DNA from 3 places in the Parazoarcus sp. PS-13 R2A genome. Region 1 is predicted to be linked to each of the others. Evidence: riboswitches for the same ligand, from Rfam matches in the RefSeq annotation. Region 1 holds a riboswitch; each other region holds the start of a gene.
What was found. A riboswitch is a leader RNA that binds a small molecule or an ion and turns the genes downstream of it on or off. The one in region 1 is predicted to bind cobalamin.
Positions count from the first base shown of each region.

Region 2: it holds a riboswitch for cobalamin, as region 1 does, so the genes downstream of both, AC22G6_RS09215 (cobaltochelatase subunit CobN) here and AC22G6_RS01125 (TonB-dependent receptor domain-containing protein) in region 1, are expected to answer to the same signal.
Region 3: it holds a riboswitch for cobalamin, as region 1 does, so the genes downstream of both, AC22G6_RS16440 (energy-coupling factor ABC transporter permease) here and AC22G6_RS01125 (TonB-dependent receptor domain-containing protein) in region 1, are expected to answer to the same signal.

Region 1 is NZ_JBYEXN010000001.1:234,780-240,755, reverse strand. It holds gene cobO (cob(I)yrinic acid a,c-diamide adenosyltransferase) at 1-143, opposite strand, end outside; gene AC22G6_RS01135 (ABC transporter ATP-binding protein) at 258-1,052, opposite strand; gene AC22G6_RS01130 (FecCD family ABC transporter permease) at 1,054-2,034, opposite strand; gene AC22G6_RS01125 (TonB-dependent receptor domain-containing protein) at 2,080-3,927, opposite strand; cobalamin riboswitch at 4,055-4,286, opposite strand; gene cobU (bifunctional adenosylcobinamide kinase/adenosylcobinamide-phosphate guanylyltransferase) at 4,355-4,903, shown strand; gene cobT (nicotinate-nucleotide--dimethylbenzimidazole phosphoribosyltransferase) at 4,957-5,976, shown strand, end outside.
Region 2 is NZ_JBYEXN010000008.1:18,474-24,449, forward strand. It holds gene AC22G6_RS09210 (AMP-binding protein) at 1-2,614, opposite strand, end outside; cobalamin riboswitch at 2,850-3,106, shown strand; gene AC22G6_RS09215 (cobaltochelatase subunit CobN) at 3,225-5,976, shown strand, end outside.
Region 3 is NZ_JBYEXN010000019.1:23,513-29,488, forward strand. It holds gene AC22G6_RS16430 (DEAD/DEAH box helicase) at 224-1,783, shown strand; gene bluB (5,6-dimethylbenzimidazole synthase) at 1,857-2,522, opposite strand; cobalamin riboswitch at 2,640-2,865, shown strand; gene AC22G6_RS16440 (energy-coupling factor ABC transporter permease) at 3,056-3,682, shown strand; gene cobM (precorrin-4 C(11)-methyltransferase) at 3,687-4,508, shown strand; gene AC22G6_RS16450 (sirohydrochlorin chelatase) at 4,505-5,404, shown strand; gene AC22G6_RS16455 (precorrin-8X methylmutase) at 5,427-5,976, shown strand, end outside.

The DNA.
Region 1 (5,976 bases):
CTGGATTTGCCTTTGCCGTTGCCGGTATTGACCAGCAACACCCCGCGCTCAATCTGTGCTGCGGCGATGTGGCTGTCGACCACTTCCTTCTTGCGCGCCATGCGTGCGTTGTGGCGCGCGTCCTTGTCCTGATTCTCGCTCATCGTGTTCTCTCTCGTTCAGGGGTTCGTTGGCGTGACGGGCTGCAACACGCCCGTGGCGCTTCCAACTGCAAAACTGCCTCTGGCGGGCAGTGTGGGAACAGGGTTTTCATCGCTTCAATCGGGCACAAAGGTAATCCGCCCATCGAGTTCGAAGCGCCGCAGCGGATGCCCGAAGGCATGGCTCAGGCAATCGGCCTGCAGCACAGTGTCGCGGTCGCCGGCGATCACGCCCCCCTGACCATCGAGCAGGATGATGTGATCGGCAAAGCGGGCGGCAAGGTTGATGTCGTGCAAGACCATGACCACCCCTCGCCCCTGGTCAGCGAGCAGGCGGAACAGGGACAGCACTGCGATCTGGTAACGCAGGTCGAGGTGGTTGAGCGGCTCGTCGAGCAGGAACAGCTTCGGCGCCTGCGCCAGCAGCGCGGCCACCGCAACGCGCTGACGCTCGCCGCCCGACAGGGTGAGGATGTCGCGCTGCTCGAAGCCGGTCAGCCCGACATCGGCCAGCGCAGCACGGGCGATGCGTTCGTCGTCCGAGCCTTCCCAGCCCCAGCGCCCGAGGTGCGGGTGACGGCCGATGAGCACGGACTCCAGGACGGACGCGGCAAAGTGGTCGGGCTGCTGCTGCGGCAGCACGCCACGGAACCGGGCCGCATCGAGCGCAGACCACTCCGAGTAGGGCGCGCCGCCAAGACGCACGGTGCCCACGCTGGGCGCGCGCAGTCCGGCCAGGGTATGCAGCAGCGTGGTCTTGCCCGCGCCATTGGGTCCGAGCAGCACCAGGCATTCGCCCATCGCCAGATTGAGGCTGAACTCGCAACACAGCCAGCGCTCGCCTGCCTGCAGCGCGAGCCGGTCGGCCTCGAGCAAGGGTGAAGCGGAAGCGGATGCGCCGGAAGTTTTCATGTCAGCGCGGATGGCGTGCAAGCAGGAACAGGAACACCGGCACGCCGATGAGTGCGGTCAGCACGCCCACCGGCAGTTGCTGCGGCGCCATCACCGTGCGTGCCAGCGTATCGGCCACGGTCAGCAGAATGCCGCCCGCCACGGCTGCGGTCGGCAACAGCACGCGCTGGTCGTTGCCCAGCGCGAGCCGCACCAGATGCGGCACGATCAGCCCGACGAAACCCACCGAGCCCACCTGCGTCACCGCCACCGCGGTCAGCAGCGAAGCCAGCACGTACAGCCCGAGGCGCAGGCGTTTGACGCTCACGCCGAGCGCATGTGCGGTCATCTCGCCTCGCGCGAGCACGTTGAGATCACGCGCAAACGGCAGCACCGCGAGCAGGCCGATCAGCAGCACGCCCAGTGCCGGCCACGGGTTGGACGCGCCACTGGCATCGCCCATCAACCAGAACAGCATCGACTGCACCCGTGTGTCCGGCGCCAGCGCCAGCATCAGCGTCACCGCCGCGCCACAGCCCGCGGCCACGATCACACCGGTCAGCAGCAGGCGCGTCTGCGTCCAGCTGCCGTCGCCGTGTGCAAGTCCGAACACCAGCAGCATGGCAATCAGGGCGCCGGCAAACGCGCCGCCATCGATCCAGATTGACGCCGCCCCCAGCGAAATCCCGGTCAGCGCACCAACCGCCGCGCCACCGGAAATGCCGAGGATGTAGGGATCAGCCAGCGGATTACGCAGCAAGACCTGCATCAGCGCCCCCGCCAGCGCGAGCAGGCCGCCACACACAAAGGTCGCCACCGCACGCGGCAGGCGAAGTTCGCGCACGACGCTGGCTGACATGCCGTCGGCACCGCCCAGGGCAGCAAGGACCTCGGCGGGCGCGATTGGCAAACTGCCCGCGATCAGCGCCCACCCCATGGTCAGCGCCGCGACCAGCACCAGCAGCAGCGCGACGACGAGCGGGCGGCGACGCCTGCCAGTCATCAGGCAGTCCCCGCCCTTGCGCAATGCCACGGCCTCCATCGGCTGTCAGTGCAGTGCGTAGCGCAGCGCAACGAAGGCATTCGCGCCCTTCGTGCCGTAGCCCTGAGCCAGTTCGTAGTCCCTGTCGAGGATGTTGTTTGCACGCAGCTCCACACTCCAGTCAGGCGCCAGCGCATAGTGAACGTATGCGTTGAGCAAGGAATATCCGGCCAGCCGTTTTGCCGACGTGTTGCTCGCCGTTGTGTCGAAGCGCCGCCCCTGCCCGGTCAGCTCCATCCCCCAGGTCCAGGCGCCCGTGCTGCGATCGATGGCCAGCGACGCGCTTTCCTTGGCCCGACGCCCAAGGTAATTGCCGCTATCCTTGTCCTTGGCCTCAAGAAAGTCCACGTTTGCACGCAGACGGTAGCCGTACACCATCGTCGTCAGTCCCAGTTCCACGCCTTCCAGCGTTGCGGTGGCGACGTTGTCCGCGATGCCGGAGCTCCAGTCGATCAGGTTCTTCACCCGGTTGTTGAAATAGGTCGCGCGCACGGAGGTCGCGCCACGCTCCCAGACCAGTCCGAACTCGCGATTGAGCGCCTCTTCCGGCTTGAGGTCGGCGTTTCCGCCAAAACAGCCGTAAGAGCCGAAACAAGCCAGCGGATAGTAGAGATCGTTGAAGGTCGGCGCCTTGAACGCGGTGCCGATACTGCCATGCACACGCCACTCAGGCAGGAACTGATAGCCGTATGCCGCCGATCCGGTGGTTTCTCCGCCGAATTGCGAGTCATCGTCGTGGCGGACATTGAACTGGACGTTGTGCTTGCCGAACTGGCCGCCCCAGCCGAGCACCAGCGAATTGGTGTTGCGCTGCGTCTTGGCATACGCGGTGGTCGTGCTCACGTTCTGCTCGAGGTACTCGTATGCGGCCAGCAGCGACCCGCCGGCCAGCGCGACATCGTTCTGCCAGGTGAACTGCGTTTGCGCCGTATCGAACTCGGATGTTGAGGTCGCGGTGGAGTGGTCATGCGAGGTGTCCGCGCTGTAGCCAACCCTGACCGTACTGGCCCAGTCGCCAGTGATCTGATTGCGCATGTAGACGCTCGCGGTATCGGTCTGCTTGTCCAGGTACGAGTCGTAGGCCTTGCCGGCGTCGTACCAGCTGCGGCCATCGGTATGAAACACGGACAGGCCGATCTCGTCGCGCTCACGAAAGCCCACCGTCAGCGATCCATTGACGTAGTTGTTACGGAAACCATCGTCGTCCTGATCCCTGCCTGCATAAGAGGTGGGCCGGGCATTGATGCCGTCGGTGCGGTCCTCGCCGACGACCAGGCTGTAACGCAGGCGATCCACACCGCCTGCGACCGCAGCCTCAAGAGAACGGCTGTTCTCGGTGCCGAAGCCGACACGAACCGACGGCTGAAATCCTTCCTTGCCCTTGCGGGTGAAGATCTGGATCACGCCGCCGATTGCGTCCGAACCGTACAGCGCACTCGCCGGCCCGCGCAGGATCTCGACACGATCGATCAGCGCCAGGGGAATCGTTTCCAGCGAGGGGGAGCCATTGGTCGCAGAACCGATTCGCATGCCGTCGATCAGCACCAGGGTGTGACCCGAGTTGGCACCGCGAATGTAGATGCTGCTGCTCGCGCCGGCACCGCCGTTGCTCACGACCTGAATGCCGGATCGCGCGGAGAGCAACTCGACGAGGCTTGAATTACCCGCTGCAGCGATGTCCTCGCGACTGATCACTTCGACAGTCGCGAGTGCCTCTGAGGCAATGACCGCTTGCCGGGTGGCCGTGACAACGACCTGATCGAGTTCGGAATCGCCATGCACGGTCTGCGCCTGGCCGAGTACGGGGTAAACGAGTGCGCACGCCGACGCGAGAATGGAAAGCTGGATTTTCATTGTAATGACTCCCTTCGCCACGGCCCGCGTCCCCGCATACCGTGACTGATTCGCACAAGGACATGCCGGGAGAGAACCGAAGAGAGCCGAAAATGCCGCACCCGTCGCTGCCACCCCGCAGCACATCCGCCATTTCGCATTCGGGCCGGTATCCGGGCTCATGAGCTGTCTGGAGCAAGATCCTCCTGACCCGACGCATCGCCTTCCCGGGCATGACCCAGTGGCTTCTCGAGGCGTCTTGCACTCACTTACCGTTGCGGGGGCAGCACAGGCATTGCACGCTTGCGGCGTGCGCACCTGTTTCCCGTTTAACCCTGTGGCGAGAGTCGCCGTCGGGCACCACGAACGCGTTGCCCCTTTCAGGGCAGAGGGGGCGGATGATACCGTGTCCGGCTATCTAGTGCACTGCAAAAAGCGAAGCATTCCAATGACCTGCGAACTCATTCTTGGCGGCGCCCGCTCCGGAAAAAGCCGCCACGCCGAACAACGCGCCCTCGACAGCGGCCTGCCGGTCACCGTGATTGCCACGGCGGAAGCCGGAGACGAGGAGATGGCCGCACGCATCCGCCGCCACCAGCTCGACCGCCCGCCGCACTTCCACACCGTCGAAGCGCCCGTCCGGCTCGCCGAAACCCTGAAGCAGGAGGCCGCCCCGGGCCGCTGCATCATCGTCGACTGCCTCACGCTGTGGCTGTCGAACCTGCTCATGGAAGCGGACACGCTGGTCTCTGCGCACAGTGCAGACACCCTGCCCCTGTTCAGCCGCGAACGCGACGCGCTGCTCGCCACCCTGCCCGAACTTCCCGGCACCATCGTGCTGGTCGCCAACGAGGTCGGGCTCGGTCTGGTGCCGGAACATCCGCTCGGGCGCCTGTTCCGCGACGAAGCCGGACGGCTCAATCAGGCCGTTGCCGAGCGCTGCCAGCGCGTCGTCTTCGTTGCCGCCGGCTTGCCGCTGGTGCTGAAGGGTGGCTGAAACAGCGTGCTAACATCCGCCGCGCTCATCCACACCCTGTTGCGATATCACCAATGAACTTCACCATCAGCGCGCCGGATCAGACGATCGCCCCCCGGCTGCAGCAATGCATCGACACCAAGACCAAGCCGCTGGGCGCACTCGGGCGCCTTGAAGCGCTCGCCCTGCAGATCGGCCTCGTACAGCAGACCGAGGCCCCCGTTCTGAACCAGCCGCACATCATGGTGTTTGCCGGCGATCACGGCGCGGCGCGCGCAGGCGTTTCGGCCTACCCGCAGGACGTGACCTGGCAGATGGTGGAAAACTTCCTCGCCGGCGGCGCCGCGATCAACGTCTTCAGCCGGCAGATGGGGCTCGGACTGACCGTGATCGACGCCGGCGTGAATCACGACTTCGGCAAGCGTCCCGGACTGATCGACGCCAAGATCGCGCCCGGCACCGACAACTTCATCGAGCGCCCGGCGATGTCCGCTGCACAGTGCGAAGCCGCCCTGGTCAAAGGCCGTGAGCTCGCCCACGCGCTGGCCGCAAACGGCTGCAACTGCGTGGGTTTTGGCGAGATGGGCATCGGCAATACCGCCGCTGCGTCGCTGCTGACCCACTGTCTTGTTGCCGGCGGCGAGCTCGCCACGGTGACCGGCCGCGGCACCGGACTCGACGACGCAGGACTTGCGCGCAAGCAGGCACTGCTCAAGCAGGCACTCACGCGCGGTGGCCGCCAGCGCGACCCGCTGGTCGCCCTGGTGCAATACGGCGGTTTCGAGATCGCGATGATGGTCGGAGCGATGCTTGGCGCGGCCGAGAAGCGCATGGTGCTGCTGATCGACGGCTTCATCGTGACCTCGGCGCTGCTCGTGGCCCATGCGGTTGCGCCGGCAGTCCTGCCCTACTGCGTGTTCGCGCACCGTTCGAAGGAACCTGGGCACACGCTGCAACTTGAGCACCTCGGCGTCGAGCCGCTGATGGAACTCGATCTGCGCCTCGGCGAGGGTACTGGCGCTGCGCTGGCCTACCCGCTGGTGCAGGCGGCAGTGAACTTCCTCGACGAAATGGCGAGCTTCGAGTCGGCCGGC
Region 2 (5,976 bases), on a different contig from region 1:
TGCCGGTGATGGCGATCGGCACCACCGGCAGGTGGTTTTCCGCCGCAACCTGAAACGCACCGAGGCGAAACGGCCGCAGCCCGGGGCGTGCGGTAAAAGTGCCTTCGGCAAAGAAGAACAGCGGCGGGTTGGCGCGTGCCGCGGTCGCCAGCGCCTGCGCATCGGCTACGCCACGACGCGAATCAAATCGTTCGACGAAGTGCGCCCCCATGCGCTCGAACAGCGGACGCATCACCCGGTTGCTCTTGAACTCTGCCTTGGTGACGAAGGCGACGGGGTGCGGCAGCACGGACGCAAGCACCAGCCCGTCGGCATAGCTTGCATGGTTGGCCACCAGCACGCAGGGACCGGTGGGCAGATGTTCCAGCCCGGCGACCTGCAGACGATTGCCACTCAGTACGCGGAAGACACGCGCCAGCTGATGCACCACCGCCCAGCGCTGCTCGAGCCGGGGCAATGTGAAGATCCCCACGGCCGCAATCGGTGAGAGCACGGCGAACAGAACCCACACCCAGGTCCCGTAGAGCCTGGCGCCGACATGACGCGCAAAACCGCGCACCCTGCCCGGCACACTCGCCACAAACAGCCGCGTCGCCTGCAGCCAGGCCGCGCGGCCGGCGGCACCCAGCGTGCCATCGAGCCAGGCATCGCGAATCGCTGCGCGCCGGATCTTGCCACTCGAGGTTTTCAGCACCGCGTGCGGCGGCGCGAGCACCACCACATCGGGCGGCAGGCCCAGCTCGTCCGCAGCGGCGGCGACAATCCTGCGCTCAAGTGCCTGTCGGGCAGCGGCATCCTGCTCACGGGTTTCTGCGACGACGACCAGCTGTTCGCCGCCGTGCCGGGCGTCGGCAGCACCGAAGACCGCCACGCAGCCCTTGCGCACCCCCGGCAGCTCGCCGATCGCATGCTCGAGGTCGTACGGATAGAAATTACGCCCGCCGCGAATGATCATGTCCTTGGCACGGCCGGTGAAGTACACCTCGCCATCGGCGAGATACGCGTAGTCGCCTGTCACCAGCCAGCCATCGTGAAACAGGCCTGCAGTGGCATCGGGATTGCGGAAATAGCCTCGCGTCGCCGACGGGCCGCGGAACTCGAGACTGCCGACGACACGTTCGGGCAGCTCGCTGCCGGCATCGTCGACGATCCGCAGTTCGTGCTCCGGCAGCGCTGAGCCGCAGGACACGAAGTGCATCGCCGATGCATCGTCGGCTGCCGCGCCTTCGGCAACTCCATTGCGTGTCAGGGCTTCGCGCCCGACCGCATCGATGCGCGCCCCGCGCCCCGGAGGCGATACGGTGAGACCGACCGAACACTCGGCGAGCCCATAGACGGGGGCGAGCGCTTCCGGCCGCAATCCGTAGGCGCCAAACGCCTCGCGAAAGCGCTCCAGCGTGGCGGGACTGATCGGTTCGGCGCCGTTGGCCGCGAAGCGCCAGGACGACAGGTCGAGCCCGTCCAGCGGCTGCCCGGCGAGACGCTTGACGCACAGATCGAAGGCGAAGTTCGGGGCCGCGGTGACCGTACCGCGGTGACGATGGATCGCCCACAGCCAGCGCTCGGGGCGGGCAAGGAAATCCAGCGGCGACATCAGCACCAGCGGATAGGCGTGATACACGCTGCCCAGCCAGGCGCCGATCAGCCCCATGTCGTGGTAGAGCGGCAGCCAGCTCACCGCAACATCGGTCGAGCTCAGCCCGACCCCACGCCCCCAGGCGCGGATGTTGGCGAGCAGGTTGGCGTGGGTGAGCATCACGCCCTTCGGATCGCCGGTCGAGCCCGAGGTGTATTGCAGCAGTGCCAGGTCATCCGCACCGGCCGGCACGCGCAGCAGCGGTGCCGCATCGAGCTCGCCGGGCGTGAGCACCTTGTACAGCGTCGGGCACAGCCCGGTCAGCATCTGCGCCAGCGGACGCACACGGTCGAAGGTAATCATCACCCGCGCTTCACAGTTGCGCAGAATGCCGGCCTGGCGGCGCAGGTGATCCTCGAGTTGTGCAGGGCGTGCCGGCGGATAGATCGGCACCGGCACCGCGCCGGCCATCAGCACGCCATAGAAGCTGCACAGAAAATCCAGCCCGGTCGGCAGCATCAGCGCAACCGCGTGCCCGGGCTGTACCCCCGCCTGCGCCAGCGCCCCGGCAACCCGCGCCGCCGCATCGGCGAGCTGTCGGTAGCTCAGGGTCTCGGTTTCGTCCTCGCTGCGGTAGAAGGTGACGTGGATACGTTCGGGGTGGCGCGCAACATGCCAGTTCAGCACCTCGACCAGCGTCGATGCGTCCTCCGGACTGCCTGCAGTCTGTTCGGGCGTCGCCAGCGCCACCTCGCCGGTCCGCGCCGCCGGCACCGGGCGGTGCCCGGCGACTTCGAGCGCAGCCAGCAGCTGACGCGGCGTTTCCACCCTCCCCAGCGTGTCGTCCGGAAGTCGAACATCGAAGCTGCGTTCGACACGCGCGAGGAGCTCGACCCGCGCCAGACTGTCGAGGCCCAGGTCGCGGTCGAACTGGCTGTCGAGGCCGGCACGCAACAGCGCCCCCGGCTGGAGCTCACGGATGACCGTATCGACCAGGCTCAACAAGGCATGGCCATCGTGCTGCGGGTCGGGTTTCAAGAATTTCTCCATGCGTGCGTACCTGCAGACCTCCCCTGATAAAGGCTTGAGCCGCGCCGCCAGCGCGTGCCCCGTCATGCGGACAAGCTGCGGCACCTGCCGCCCCCACCCTGACTACGATGCTCAACACGCATGAAGATTCCCCGTGTGCCACCACAGCGAGGACGCTGCAGAAGCTCGCGCACTGTTCAAGGAGAATCCCGCTGTCCTTGACTCGTCATTCGAAGTTGTTAAGCTTGCGGCCTGTTTTTCAGGTGCCTGAACGCAAATCCATTGCGTTCGGGGTAAACGGGAAACGGGTGCGCTCTTCGAGCAATGCCCGTACTGCCCCCGCAACGGTAAGCAGATTCATCCCTTCGGCCGTGCCTCCCGGCATCGGCAGCCACTGCGCAGATCGCGTTCAACGCGGCGTGGGAAGGCGAAGGGGTTTTGTCGAACCCTGGTGTTCGGCAATCTGCGAGTCCGGAGACCGGCCTGGAATCGAGAGAAATAGGCAGTGGCGGGGTGCCACACAGGTTTCGTTTTCTGTTCTGTCCGCCCCTTCCCCCCGGCTGTTTCACGTGATCAATTGCAAGCCGCGAGCGGGCGCGCCGCGGCAGGACACCATTTCATGCCTGAACTGTTACGCCCTTCCCGCTGGCCGGGACTTGGGGCCATGCTGTGCCTTTTCTCGCTGCTGTTCGCGCAACCTCTGCAGGCCGCCGACCGCAGTGTGCTGAGCATCGTGTCGGACCGCTCCGCACCCACGCTGGTCGCCGGCGCGCACGAACTCCTGAGCGCGCGCAAGGGCCAGGTCATCCACATCCGCAGCGTCAGCCAGCTGGCAGAAATGGACGACAGGCAGCTGCAGGCCCTGATCGCGGAGCATCAGGCCGTGCTGATGATCGCGGTGTTCGGCGAGCCCGTCGAGCGCCTGTTGAACATGCCTTACCCGCACGGGCAGACGCGCATGGTGCTGCACAGCGACCGGCGCCTGCTGCCGCTGCAGCACGACCGCAATGGCAGCATCTTCGCCAAGGACATCCCCGAAGCGATCGTCAGCGAGAAGGCGGCCCTGAGCGGCACCGATGAGCTGTCCCGGCTCAAGGCCGCGCAGCCGCGCCATGCCGACTGGCTGCAGGCACGCGCGTACTGGGTGAATCGTTCGGTGGACAACGCCGCCAGCCTGCTCGACCTGGTTGCCAGTGGCGGTGTGCGACAGAAACCCGTCACCCTTGTGCCGGCCGTGCGCACCGCCCTGCATGACAAGGGTGGCGTGCGCTGGATGGATGCAGCGGAACTGGGCCGGCAGATCGACCTGAACCGCCGCACCCTGTGGATTCTGGATCACGACACTGGCGATCTGGCAGGCGAATGGGCGCTGCATCAGCAGCTGTGTGCGGCGCAGGACTGGCAATGCGTGTCGGTACTGGCGGCCTGGGGGCCACCGAGCGTGAGCGCGGTCGACACCATCGCGGCGCTGACGGCGAAGCAGCGCGGCGCAAGCGCGATCGTCGCGGTGCAGGATTTCGTCATCGGCGGCGGCGAAGGCCGCGAAACGGTGAGCGCGGCACTGGAAAAGCTCGATGTGCCGGTTCTCAAGGCGCTGCGCATGAGCGAATGGTCCGAGGCCGACTGGCAGCTGTCTGATCAGGGCATTCCGCGCGACGCGATCCACTACCGTCTCGCCATGCCCGAACTGCAGGGCGTGAGCCAGCCTCAGGTGGTGGCACTGGCCGAACCCGCCCAGCTCGACCCGCTGACCGGCGCGCAGGTCTCGCGCAGTAAGCCTGTGGTGCCCGAGATCGAGCGCCAGGCGCGGCGCCTCAACAACTGGCTGCGGCTGCAGGAAAAGAAGAACGCCGACAAGCGCATCGCCATCGTCTATTACAACCATCCGCCCGGCCGCCACAACATTGGCGCCGACAACCTCAACGTGCCCGAGAGCCTGCTCGACATGCTGCGCAGCCTGAAGGCCGCCGGCTACAAGACCGGCGACCTGCCCGCCGACGGCAAGGCCCTGCTCGACCTGCTTCAGGCCAGCGGCGTGAACCTGCCCGAAGACCGGGAGGCGCTGCAGGACATGTCGAAGCGGGTGCAGACCCTGGCGGCGGCCGACTACGAGTCGTGGTTCAAGACCCTGCCCGCCAGCGTTCAGGCTGAGATGGTGAATGGCCCCCTCGGCGCACTGCAGCAACTGATGCAGGATCAGACGGCGTCGATTGCGGGGGTCGAGTCGATGAGCGAACGTCTGGCGCGAATCGGCCTGCTCAGGCAGCGCATGGAGAGCACCGTCAGCGACCTGCAGCACGCGCTCGACGGCCTGCGGCACAAGGGCCGCCCGCGTGCGCTCGATCTGCTCGCACAGCTCGAAGTGGCCTATCGCAACGCCCTCGATGCGCTGGCCAGGGGCGAGGCACCGCAATGGCAGGCGAGCCAGCAGCTTGCACAGGCACTGATCGCAATGCAGATCGAGGGCATTCGCGGCTGGGGCGCTGCGCCCGGCAGGGTGATGGTGTGGGAGGGCCGGCAACTCATCCCCGGCGTGCGTTTCGGCAATGTCTTTCTCGGGCCGCAACCTCCGCGCGGCTGGGAGCTGAACGAAGAGTTGCTGCACGCCAACATGTCCTTCCCGCCGCCGCACCAGTACCTCGGCTTCTACCATTACCTGCAATCGGTATTCAAGGCCGACGCGCTGGTGCATGTGGGCCGCCACTCGACCTATGAGTTCCTGCCCAAGCGCAGCGCGGGCCTGAGCGAGAGCGACTACCCGAGCCTGGTCGCGGGCGACCTGCCCGGCATCTATCCCTACATCGTCGACGGCGTGGGCGAAGGCATTCAGGCCAAGCGCCGCGGGCTCGCCGTAATGGTGGACCACCTCACGCCGCCGCTGGCGATCACCGAGCTGTACGACGACCTGCTCGAACTGCGACAGCTGATCGAGAGCGCCGAAGCTGCCACCGACGGCTACACCCGCAGCGAGGCGGTGCAGACGCTGCGCCGCAAGATCGACAGCATGGGCCTGCGCGAGGAGCTGACCGCCAGCATGGACGAGGAACTCAAGGTGCGCGGCATCGGCTTCGACGACATCGACGAGGCGCTGCTGCTGCACGAGGTCGGCCACTACCTGACCAAGCTGCAGGAAGATTTCATGCCCCTCGGCCTGCATGTGTTCGGCCGCGGCTGGTCGCGCGATGCGATCGACACCATGATGAAGTCCATGCTCGACGGTGGCGCGCCCGACAGCGCCGAGGCAAGGCGCTGGCGCGCGCAGCTGCAGGCCTCGCCCAAGGCCGAGATGGCCGCGCTCATCAGGGGGCTGGATGGCGGATTCGTCGCACCCGGCAAGGGCAACGATCCGATCCGCACGCCCGAGGCGCTGC
Region 3 (5,976 bases), on a different contig from region 1:
TTCAACGAAAGGCTTAGGAAGCCTCATGCAAAGGGAGGAAACCCTCTGATTTCAGTGAATTCTCGCTTTCCGCGCCTGAACAATCTATAGTGAGCGGCTGTTGCGTGCCCGACCAATCGGCCGCAGCACTTTCCAACGACCATTTCAGGTCACGAATCCCGCCCGCCTCGATTGGTGTCGTACGCCCTGCGCACGACAGGCCGTCGCTGGAGCATTTTCTCGCATGAACACAGAATCAAACTTCGCCAGTCTCGGACTGGCAGAACCCTTGCTGCGCGCCATTTCGGAAGCCGGCTACACCACGCCGACGCCGATCCAGGCCCAGGCCATTCCGCAGGTGCTCGCCGGTGGCGACCTGCTCGCCGCAGCGCAGACCGGCACCGGCAAGACCGCCGGCTTCACCCTTCCGGTGCTGCATCTGCTGTCGCAGACGCATGTACATCCGCACCCCAACGGCCGCCCGCGCTGCCTCATTCTCACGCCCACCCGCGAACTGGCTGCCCAGGTCGAGGAATCGGTCAAGACATACGGCAAGCACCTGCCGCTGACCTCGATGGTGATGTTCGGCGGAGTCAACATCAATCCGCAGATTTCAGCCCTCAAGAAACGGGTCGACATCCTGGTGGCCACGCCCGGCCGCCTGCTCGATCACGTCAATCAGCGCACGCTGGACCTGTCCGGCGTCGAGATTTTGATCCTGGATGAAGCCGACCGCATGCTCGACATGGGCTTCATCCGCGACATCCGCAAGGTGCTCGCACTGCTGCCGAAGAAGCGCCAGAACCTGCTGTTCTCGGCCACCTTCTCCGACGAGATTCGTGAGCTGGCCAACGGCCTGCTGCACAAGCCCGGCTGCGTCGAAGTTGCTGCGCGCAACACCACCGCCGAGCGCGTCGAGCAGGCTGCCTACATGATCGGGCAGAAGCAGAAGCGCGAACTGCTGGCGTGGCTGATCAAGGAGCGCCAGTGGTTCCAGGCGCTCGTGTTCACCCGCACCAAACACGGCGCCAACAAGCTGGCCGAATACCTGACCAAGCACGGCATCGAGTCATCGGCAATTCACGGTAACAAGAGCCAGGCTGCACGTACCCGTGCGCTGGCACAGTTCAAGGACGGATCGCTGCCGGTCCTGGTTGCCACCGATATCGCCGCTCGCGGCCTCGACATCGACCAGCTGCCCCAGGTGGTGAACTTCGAACTGCCGAACGTGCCTGAAGACTACGTGCACCGCATCGGCCGCACCGGCCGTGCCGGCGCTGCCGGCCACGCGATTTCGCTGGTCGACCGCGAAGAGCTCAAGCTGCTGACCGCAATCGAACGCCTGATGCACCGCAAGGTCGACCGTGCCACGGCCGAAGGCTTCGTGCCCAGCGCCACGGCAGAGCAGTCTCATGACGAAGATCAGCGCCGCGATCCGATGCAGCGCCGCGGTGGCGGTGGCGGTCGTAACAACAACGAACAGCGCAGAAGCAGCGCGCCCGCCGGACGCAGCGATCGTCCCGGCGGCCGTGGTCCCGCAAACGGTGGCCAGCCCGGCAGCCGTGGCCCGCAGCGCGCCCGCCCCGAGGCGGACGGCAATCGTGCCCGTCCCGCGCCGCGCCAGGCCGGTGAAGTGGACGGCAATCGCGCCGCCCCCAGTCGCGCCGAACCCAACGGCAACCATGCGGGCAACCGTGGCCGCAGTGAAGTGAATGGCAATCGCGCGCCGCAGCCGTCCGACCGCCGCAATACCGCACCGCGCGCAGCGCTGTTCTCCGCCAGAACGGGGAACGGCAATCGCTGATCATTGATCCGCGCTGCACGACACGTGAAGAAGGCCACCGCAAGGTGGCCTTCTTTTTTTGGCACGAGAGTATTCAATCAGCCGAAGATGGCCACACGTTCTCGGACAATACGTCCTCGATCGGCATGCGCTCGGCCCATTTCTCGATCTCCAGCATCGGCTTCGGGTAAAAGGCCTCGACGTGGCCGATACACAGCACCGCAACCGGGCAGGCGCCTTCGGGCATGGACAGCAGCGTCGCAAGCTTGTCCGGATCGAAGATCGACACCCAGCCCATGCCAAGCCCCTCTGCGCGCGCCGCCAGCCACATGTTCTGAATCGCACAGGCCACCGAGGCCAGGTCCATTTCGGGCAAGGTCCGGCGCCCGAACACATGCTTCTCGCGCCCTTCGGCAAGGGCGACCACCAGCACCTCGCCGGCGTCGAGCACGCCTTCGACCTTGAGCTTCATGAAGTCTTCCGCACGCTCGCCAAGCGCCTCGGCAGTGGCAATCCGCTCTTCCTCCACCAGCGCGTGCATGCGCTCGCGCAAGGCGGGGTCGGTGATGCGGATGAAGCGCCAGGGCTGCATGTAACCGACACTCGGTGCATGGTGGGCAGCCCACAGCAGTCGCCGCAGGACCTCAGGATCGACTGCATCCGGCAGGAAGTGGCGCATGTCACGACGTTCGGCGATCACGCGATAAACGGCAGCGATCTCCGCGCTAGAGAAGGCGAGCGAAGCAGTGTTTGAAGGCATGAAATCAGGACTCCGGCAAGCAGGGCTGCAGTGTAGCGCACCGGTGGCCACACACCTTCCTTCCACCCGCTTGCCGTAAGGACAGCTTGCAAATACCCATGAACCTCGACTAAGCTCCGCCCCACATTCGATCCGGGTGCCTTGTCATAAAGTCTTATGACGGGTGAAACGGGAAGTCCGGTGACGCTGATCGCACATGCGCTCAGCCACTCCGGCGCAGCCCCCGCTGCTGTAAGCCTGACGAATCCGCTGCAACACAGATGACCACTGGGTTTCTTCCCGGGAAGGTCGGCGGATGAGGAAGATGGTGAGCCAGAAGACCGGCCCGATCGAGATGAAAGAGATGTGAATCCCGGGGTGAGGGTTCGATCCGACTGCTTGGTCGCGGCCGTATTTTCTTCGTGCGCCTCCATGCCAGCCGCATTCGATATTCGTTTTGCGTAGCCGTTCGCACGTTCATGGACTGCCCATGCGCGCTTTCGCCTGCCTCCCCGGCTTCAGGTCGCCAGCCAAGCACACGAGGGGAGTTCTTCATGCATATCGAACCGGGTTACGTTTCCACCGCCAAAATCGCTGCCGCCAACATCGCAGCCACCGGACTGCTTGCCAGTCACGCCCTGCCGCTGCTGCGGCAACCGCAACTGATCCTGCGCTCGCTGCTCGCCGCGCTGTTCTTTTCGGTGTTCATGCAGAGCTTTCACCTTGCCGTCGGTCCGTCCGAACTGCATTTCCTCGGCGCGATGCCGATGTACCTGATCCTCGGATTCGTGCCCACGCTGCTTGGTTTCGGCATCGGTCTGGCCTTGCAGGGGCTGTTCTTCGAACCCACCGATCTTGTCCATCTCGGTATCAACACCCTGTCGCTCGCGGTGCCACTGATGCTGGTGCACCACACCGTCGGCAAGCGCTTCGACAGCCTCAGGCTGCGCAACATCATGAAGCTCGACGCCGTGTTCTACGCCGGCGTGACGTCGATGGTCGGATTCTGGCTCACCATTGGCGAAGTGGCCACGCCGCTTGCCGACTGGGCTGCCTTCGCGATTGCCTATGCTCCGCTGGTCGTTCTCGAACCGCTGATCACCTTCAGCCTGATCCGCCTGCTGCAGCCCTATGCCGCCAGCCCGGCGATGAAGCTGTGCACCACCCTGCGGGCAGGCTGAGCACATGGGCGTCATCTGGTTCGTCGGCGCCGGCCCCGGCGACCCCGACCTGATCACGGTCAAGGGTCGCGGGCTGCTCGAAGAGGCGGGCGCAATCCTTTTTGCCGGGTCGCTGGTCGACCAGGCTGCCACGCGCTTTGCCCCACCGGGTTGCGAGATTCGCGACTCCAAGGACATGACGCTGGAGGAGATGAGCGCATGGCTGCTCGACGCCTGCGCCCGTCATGCAACGGTGGTGCGCCTGCAGACCGGCGACCCCGGGCTGTATGGGGCGCTGGCGGAGATGACCCGCCCGCTCGACGCCGCCGGCGTGCAGTGGAAGGTCGTGCCGGGCGTATCTTCGGCGATGGCCGCCGCGGCTGCGGCAGGCGAAACCCTGACCCTGCCTGAAGTCACGCAAACCGTAATTCTCACCCGCGTTGCCGGGCGCACGCCGATGCCTGCGGGCGAAGAGCTCGAGGCGCTGGCAGCGCACCGCAGCACCTTGTGCATCTTTCTGTCGATCACGCTGCTGCATGAGGTCCAGCGTGCGTTGCGCAGTGCCGGATGGTCCGAGGACGCACCCATCGTTGTGGTGCAGAAGGCCAGCTGGCCCGGCGCCGAGAAGATCGTGCGCGGCACGCTCGCCGACATCAAGCGTCGCTGCCAGGACGAGAAGATCGCCTCGCAGGCCATGATCATCGCCAGCCCCGCGCTGGGCGCGCGCGACTGGGCCGGTATCGCCCGCTCCAAACTCTACGACCCCGGTTTTTCACACCGTTTCCGCAAGGCCACCCTGATGCAGGACGACGGCACGGAAAGCGCAACCACCGAGATTCCGTCATGAACGATCACACCATCCTCCTCGTCGGCCATGGTTCGCGCAATCGCGAAGGCAACCGCGAGATCCTGCAGTTCGCCACCCAGTGGCAGGCGCGCCACCCGGGCTGGCGCATCGAAGCCTGCTTCATCGAACATGCGGAAGTCCTGCTCGACGAGGGCCTGGACCGCGCCGCCCGGAACGCACGCCGGGTCACCGTCGTACCCTTCATTCTCAACGCAGCGGGCCATGTGAAGATGGAACTGCCGGCGGCAGTATCGCGTGCCCGCGCCCGCCATTCTGAGGTGGACTTCGTGTGCACCCGCCACCTGGGCATGGGCCGCGAGATGCTCGCCGTGCTCAAGGGCCAGCTCGACCGCCTGCTGCACCAGCTCGCCACCCCGGACCCGCGCACCACCGGCGTCATCCTGCTTGGCCGCGGCTCGTCCGATGCCGGTGCCAATGGCGAGCTTGCCCGCATGACGCGCTGGGTGTTCGAAGACTACGACCACGATCTGGTCGACCTCGCCTTCACCAGCATCACCTGGCCGCGGCTCGAAACCGTGGTTCAGCGCCAGATCCGCCTTGGCATGATGCAGATCTGCATCGTGCCGGTGTATCTCTTCAGCGGCGTGCTGATGGACCGCATCAAGGCCCAGACCGAACGCCTGCAAGCCCAGTTTCCGCACATTGCCTTTGCCCTCGGCACCCATTTCGGCTTCGACAAGGGCATCTTCGACCTGCTCGACAGCCGCATCGGCGAGTCGGGCGCCGCAGAAGGCGGCCTGCTCGAATGCGACGGCTGCAAGTATCGCCTCGCCGCTGAAGCCGAACATCTGCACGACCACAGCCACACCCAAGTGCATGCCGCGCATTCGCAGGGTCACGCTCATGAACACCACCACGACCATGCACCCGCCTGAGCTCAGCGTCCGGAACTCGACCATGACCACCAACACCGTTACCGAGCAGCTCACCGCCGCGGGTCGTGCCATCGAGCATGATTCCTTTGCCGTCATCGACGCCGAGGTCGTCCGGCACGACTATCGCCCCGAGCAATGGCCCATCGTGCGCCGCATGATTCACGCCAATGCCGACTTCGACTTCAACGGCCTCACCGACTTTCATCCTGCTGCGGTCGAGGCGGGGCTGGCCGCCATCCTGAGGGGCGGAGCGGCGATCGTGGCCGATGTCGAGATGATCTGTGTCGGCCTGTCGGCGTCACGACTGGCGCACTTCGGCATGCATGCCCACCAGTTCATCTCCGACGCTGACGTCATCGAGCTCGCCAAGGCGGAGAACACGACGCGTGCGGTGCAGGCGATGCGCAAGGCGCACCGGCAAGGCCTGCTAGACGGTGCGCTGGTCGGCATCGGCAACGCGCCCACCGCGCTGATCGAGATCGTGCGCCTGATCCGCGAAGAAGGCGCACGCCCGGCGCTGGTCGTCGGCATGCCGGTCGGTTTTGTCTCCGCCGCCGAATCCAAGGACCTGA